DNA from 2 places in the Paenibacillus sp. Aloe-11 genome. Region 2 is predicted to be linked to the other one. Evidence: riboswitches for the same ligand, from Rfam matches in the RefSeq annotation. Region 2 holds a riboswitch; the other holds the start of a gene.
The links. Region 2 has a riboswitch for S-adenosylmethionine ahead of metA (homoserine O-acetyltransferase MetA). Riboswitches for the same ligand answer to the same signal wherever they lie in the genome.
Positions count from the first base shown of each region.

Region 1: another riboswitch for S-adenosylmethionine. It lies ahead of WG8_RS19510 (methionine ABC transporter ATP-binding protein); the one in region 2 lies ahead of metA (homoserine O-acetyltransferase MetA).

Region 1 is NZ_JH601061.1:15,383-18,800, forward strand. It holds gene WG8_RS19505 (methionine ABC transporter permease) at 1-659, opposite strand, end outside; gene WG8_RS19510 (methionine ABC transporter ATP-binding protein) at 656-1,678, opposite strand; SAM riboswitch class I at 1,769-1,908, opposite strand; gene WG8_RS19515 (Cthe_2314 family HEPN domain-containing protein) at 2,039-2,758, opposite strand; gene WG8_RS19520 (UbiD family decarboxylase) at 2,810-3,418, opposite strand, start outside.
Region 2 is NZ_JH601050.1:364,783-368,200, reverse strand. It holds gene WG8_RS07750 (PLP-dependent transferase) at 1-275, opposite strand, end outside; gene metA (homoserine O-acetyltransferase MetA) at 401-1,318, opposite strand; SAM riboswitch class I at 1,434-1,560, opposite strand; gene WG8_RS07740 (DNA-binding protein) at 1,770-2,045, opposite strand; gene WG8_RS07735 (hypothetical protein) at 2,145-2,978, opposite strand; gene WG8_RS07730 (helix-turn-helix domain-containing protein) at 3,141-3,418, opposite strand, start outside.

The DNA of each region.
Region 1 (3,418 bases), on a different contig from region 2:
GTATAATGCCGTACCAGACGGTCCCCTGCCATTTGCAGCAGTTGTACCAGTACGACCATGAGCACGACGGCAACGATCATGACAGCCGTTTCATAACGGTAGTAACCGTAGTTGATAGCCAGCGTCCCCAGACCACCGCCCCCGATCATACCGGACATCGCCGTATAGGATACGAGTGTAACGACAGTAATGGTTAATGCAGCGAGCAGTCCCGGCAGTGCCTCACGCAACAGCACCCGGCGGATGATTTGCCCAGTTGAAGCGCCCATCGCTTGCGCGGCCTCAATGACACCCTTGTCCACTTCACGCAGAGACGTTTCGACAAGACGTGCGAAGAAAGGGGCAGCCCCGATCACCAATGGCGGAATCGTACCCAGTACCCCGGTAGAGGTACCTACCAACGATCGTGTAAAAGGAATAAGTGCAACGATCAGAATGATAAACGGTACGGAACGCAAAATGTTAACGATGAAGGACAGTACAATGTATATCACTTTCATCAGAGTTAGCGAGGAGCGGCTCGCCAGGAACAATAATATACCGAGCGGCAAGCCAATAATCAGGGTGAACAGCGCGGATGCCCCAAGCATCTGAAGGGTCTCCACCGTAGAATTCCATAGTTCTTCCCAACTCACTTGCGAAAAATCAAGTTCGCTCATTGTCCGATCACCTCCACATCAAGTCCTTGCCCGGACACTTCACGCAACGTATGCTCAATATCCTCCTGATTTCCTTCAAAACGAACGATGAGCTGTCCATACGGTACGTTTTTGATGGTAGAGATCGTTCCCTGCAAAATTGCAAAATCAACGCCGGTATGACGGACCGTACGCGATAGAATCGCATCATATGTTATGCTGCCCAAGAAGGAAATCCGCACCACCTGCGCCGATTCACCGCCACCTGAGGCCGCAATTGCTGCTTGCAGCTCCTCGGCATGCTCAGACTCCCGCTGGATAAAGTCCTTGGTTACCTGATGCTGTGGCTTCAAGAACACTTCCGCCACCGGCCCCTGCTCCACAATGTCGCCCTGATGAATCACGCCAACTTGATCACATATGCTTTGAATGACATGCATTTCATGCGTAATCACTACGATGGTCAGATTAAAGCGCTGGTTAATATCCAATAGCAATTTCAGAATCGACCCTGTGGTCTGCGGATCAAGCGCCGAGGTAGCCTCGTCGCACAGCAACACATGAGGATCACTGGCAAGCGCCCGCGCAATGCCTACACGCTGCTTCTGTCCTCCTGATAGCTGTGAGGGATATTTCCCGCTGTGTTCTTCCAGACCCACCAGCTCCAGCAATTCTCGAACTTTCTTGTCCACCTGCTGCTTGGGTGTATTCACCAGGCGCAATGGAAATGCGATATTGTCATATACCGTCGCCGACGATAACAAATTAAAATGCTGAAAAATCATTCCGATTTTACGGCGCTGCTTCTGTAGCTGGGCTTGACTCACGGTGGTGAGATTCACACCGTCTACCCATACTTCGCCTGAAGTGGGCCGTTCCAATAAATTAATACAGCGGATTAACGTGCTTTTTCCCGCTCCGGAGTGACCAATAACTCCAAATATTTCTCCACGCTCTATCGAAAGGTTCAACCCGGACAGCGCACTAACGCGTCGGTTCCCTTTGCCATAATACTTGGTTAACTGCTTAAGCTCTATCAACGTGCTGCGACCCCCTTCACTTTCCTTACCCTTTTAATCGGCAAAAAGAGCCCCTTTCACAGAATGAAAAGGGCCCCGCATGCGAACCTTTTCTCATCTGCCAAAACCGCTAAAACTCTAGCGGTTTTGTAGGAATTAGCACCATCATGTCCCCTCCCGGTGTATTACACCGGGAAAGAACGGGTTGCCGGGCTTCATCGGGCCAGTCCCTCCACCTCTCTGGATAAGAAAAATATATTAAACTCCAGCTTTAGCTGTCCGTTAAGTTTATATTAAAATCATAATTCAAGCATTTTTCTGAAACTAGATTTCAGTATAGATAGTTTACATAGCTTTGTCAAAGGATATTTTCTAACATAATTATGGACGCACTGCCCGGTTCTCCCAATGTTTCGCAGTATAAGAAAAAACGTTGGACAGCGATCGGCACACCATTTCCAGGCCCTGCTGCAAATCCTCCAGATGATGATCCAGATCTTCGAGATGTATCTTGCCGTACAGAGCACGATGCCTTTGCCAGAGATCATCCTGCATTTCCGTATTCATATAGTGTATTTCCGTATTTCGCCGCTTACGCAGCCGATTGATGGCATCGGTATATGTGTTTTTAATATCATTCAAGTTATCGGTCAATACAGGATGCATTTTGAGATACTTGAGCTGCCGCAACACGGTAAAATACGAATAATGGGCCTTATACTCCCCTGTTTTTAAATCATACAGATCATTCAGCCAGTTACCCAGCTTATCCAGAATGGAAAATACGCGCACAAATCCATCCTTATAAAAGAAAACATACAATGCATAATCGGATTTTTCATCCTCGCTCATATCCTCAGCGTATCCGGCCTTCACTTTCATGCGGAAAAAAGCGGCAGCATGATGGCTCTGCTCCAGCTCATCCAGAGAGGACATCAGACCGCGTGTCAAAATATCCGCCTTACGAAAAGCGTGGGTCGGATCACCACTGGCCTGAATTTGCCGCTCCAGCAGGTTCAACATATCTGACATGCTATTCATGGCATCCAGCAGGACGCCCTTGCTCACACGTGGCGGCTCGCCCAGCAGCTTGCGTATCATGCCCACGCCTCCTTATGACTGTAAAATCCGGTTGTTCAATTCATTAAGGCGTCAAGCGAAATAACTCGTCCACCGTTGATCCACAAGCTTAACAATATCCTCACGCGGTAGCACTTCATCCGGGTAGCCCGGCTTCATGCGAGCATCCACTACAATCGGCAGCTTGTAGTTCAGATGATGCAAACGCACCTCGCTGTCGGCATACATATCTGTAGCCGGGTTAAAACGCGTAAATACCGTCCACAGGAACGAGGCTTGTGAGCGAACAACTTCCGTGGCATCATCCACGATAAAGACAAGAGGCCATTCTTGCTCGCTCGCAGCCAGTCGTTCCAATACACGCGCCGCCAGTTCAGGCTCTTGCTCAAAGGTCGCCCCTGATACAACAAGGCAGCCTCCGCAATACGGCTTAATTTCACGAATACCTGGCAGGTCTCCTCCCTCATAGGTACTAGGCAATTCACGTATTGGCTCCCCTACACCCATCAAGATCGCTTTGCTGCCATGATTTAGCTTGCGGCCTGTATAATCGAGCGTATCGTGGGACGTATGATTGAATATGAACAAATCCCTTGCTGGATTGAACCGCTCCAGAATCGTTTCCAGCAGCAGGTTAAAATCAGATAAATCAATGACCCGGTCCGTCAACATCAGGAATTT
Region 2 (3,418 bases):
TGTCCAAACAAAGCAAATACCGTTTGCAGCGCCGCCATGCCGGAACTGCATGCAAAGCCTGCATCACCAGATTCCAGTACAGCGGAAGCCTCTTCCAGTACCTTTCGCGTCGGATTAGTCGTCCGGATGTAATCAAATCCTGTGCTTTGGCCCAGACGGGGATGGCGGAACGCCGTAGCTTGATAAATCGGATAATTAATAGCCCCGGTTACTGGCTCCTCCACTGAACCGATCTGTGCCAATTTGCTTTCGATTTTCCACTGTTTCTCACTCATACGAATCCTCCCATTAACTTCCATATTAGATGATGTAACATATGCTGCAAAAATGGATGATCAAATCCTATACTGCTGCGCTACTGCAAGGTGGTACTGCAGAAAGGTAAATTTCAAGCCCCTTTTTAAATCTGGGGCCCGATATCGTAAGGTGTTTCCTGGTATACATAATAGTTAAGCCAATTAGAAAATAATAAATTGGCATGCGCACGCCAGATAGAGGGCGGTGTGCGTTTAGGGTCATCGTCAGGAAAATAGTTTTTGGGGACTTCAACATTCAATCCTTTAGCCACATCACGATCGTATTCCCATTTCAGCGAGAGTGGATCATATTCGGAATGGCCAGTTACAAAAATTTGTTTGCCATCACATGTGGCGACCAGATACACTCCAGCTTCCTCGGATTCGGATAAAACCTCTAATTCGGCAATGCGATCAATATCCTCCCGCCGAACCTCCGTATGCCGGGAATGAGGAGCATGAAAAAGTTCATCGAAGCCGCGTAGCAGCTTCACTTTAGGCTTAATAACCGTGTGTGGAAATACGCCAAAGCATTTGAAGTCGAGTCCGTATTTAGGGACCCCGAAATGATGGTATAGACCTGCCTGTGAGGCCCAACAGATATGCATGGTCGAAGTGACATTCGTTTTCGTCCATTCAAAAATTTGCTGGATTTCCTTCCAGTAGTTCACATCTTCAAACTCCAGCTGCTCTACCGGGGCACCTGTAATAACCATACCGTCAAAACGACTGTTCTTGATCTCGTCAAACGTTTTATAAAACATGTTCAAATATTCTTGTGATGTATTTTTGGATACATGGGACTTCATGTGTACTAATGTAACGTCCACTTGCAGCGGGGTATTGCCGACCAGTCGCAACAGTTGGGTTTCTGTCGTCTCTTTTGTAGGCATCAAATTCAAAATGGCGATGCGCAACGGACGGATATCCTGGTGATAGGCCAGGCTTTCATCCATTACGAAAATATTTTCGCCCTCCAGCACTTCCTTGGCAGGTAGTGTATCCGGAATCTTAATCGGCATGTAACTCACTCCTCGTTAGTAAGTTTCGCGAAAATCGTCTTGTCGAGATGCCGGGCATATAATAAAAAGACCTTTCTCAGTTAGAGAAAGGTCATATTTGTATCCATATGCGCCTCTCTCATCTGTCAGGGCAACACGCTTGTATACAAAGCGCACGTCCTGCAAGAATTAGCACCGTGCGATTAGAATCGCCGGTTGCCGGGTATCATCGGGCTAGTCCCTCCACCTGCTCTTGATAAGAAAATGACTTTTAATTAGCCTTAATTAACCTCAGAAAACCTTATGTATTAACGGTTTTCGCTGTTTAATCTGCTAATTAACCTTATTTAGTTTTAACTGGCTCTCTTAGTTTCGTGACCACTTTGTGACCACTTTGTGACCACTGAACCATATAAAAAAGAACATGCTCAACATCTAGATGCTTCATTGCATGTTCATAATTATACACATATTATTCAGTTCCGCAAGAGGATTCGATTATGTATTTTGCTAATAATGGCTTTGCCACTCTCTTCTGTTTGCCAACTTTCATAACTGGGAATTTCCCTGAATTCATTTCATCATAAGCTACATTTTCACCAATCATAAAGATAGCCATGAGGTGTTTTACATCTAACAATGGGGGATATGCTTCTAGAGCTTTTACCATTTCTTCTTCCATAATATGTATATGTCTCTCCTGTTCTGCTTCGTTAATTTTTCTATCTGCTGAAAATCTAAATTTCAATTCTAAGCCTTCCTAACTTGCTACTTAGATTCCCTCTACCTTAACTCTAATACTTCTTAGAACGCCGTTTAGGCTCGTCTGAAGCGACTTCAATATGTATCACTCTACTGGTGTTTCCTTGATTATTACCGCTGACTGAGTATATGTAAATTCTTTGCTTATTGTTGCGGTACGTCCATCGCCAAGTTCTATTGTTGCTATTAAAATTGATCCCCTATATGTCTTCTCTTTATCATCGTTGTCTTCTTTCTGGATCAATTCCTTTTCCCCATGCGTAAGAGCAGATGATTGCAAGAGGTATACACAACCATCTACTTCATAATACTTCCCACTATCTGATTCTGTTTGAGACAGGCCAATAGCCTCTAGAGCTTCCCTCTTAGTATCGTATTTCCTGAATGTTCTTGAGCTTTCAGGATTTCTAGAGTCGTACATTTTTATTAAAAAGTGAGGTTGAGCTGTCGCCCGTTTGGTATTGTCATGTTGGCTCATAGCTGCTATGTTAGAAAAAGAGTAGCCCTCTGCTTCGTTTATTCTATCTATGCTCGGGCGTAATCCCCTTGGCTTACCCTTTTCTAGATATATATCTGTAAGCCGCTTCCATTCTAACCACATTTCAGACTTACACTTGATAATCTGCTCCACTGTCTCTTCAGGAATAGTCCATTCGCAGGGTACACGTCGATAGTACTCATCACCATGTTTCGTGTTATTTATTCTCGAATTAACTGAACCGTAAAGTAAAAAATAAGCAAATTCCTCATCCTCACTGATTAGACCACGTTCTCGTGCAATCAAACTATACTTTATTGCGCGTTTTTTATAATCCACAATTTGAATATCTTCACCATATGTATCTTGCCAACGTTTAATCTCTTTTTCACTTAAAATTCTTGGTCTGCCTCTACCTGCATTTTGTCTTGATTCGTTCAAATTATTGCCTCCAATTTTTGTGATCAAATGTTGATTTTATCTTCTGCTCTTCTATAGGAGAAGGGTAGAGCGCCCAATACTCATCGGCTCACCAATCATAGATGTGTCGAAAGCATTAGAAGAGTCAAATTTTTTAGTACCATCCCCTTCTCCCATTAATGCTTAGTTTAAGTTTTGGATGCTCTGCTTTACCTTTTGGTGATATTCTTTGTAAAACTCAAGCGAAGACTCTTCATCCAAATAATCATCAAGGAGACAGGAGAATTCGCTAGCACTTCTCGACTCCTTATACAGTGCGTTGGGGTCATTTTCGTTGGTTTCATTCTGAATGAACTCATACAAATGATACGTATAGTCACTAGAAGAAATCCAAGTCCATAAGATAGTGTAGAATTCACGAATTTCATTCTCAGAAAGAGTAGCTTCATTTGAAATATCTT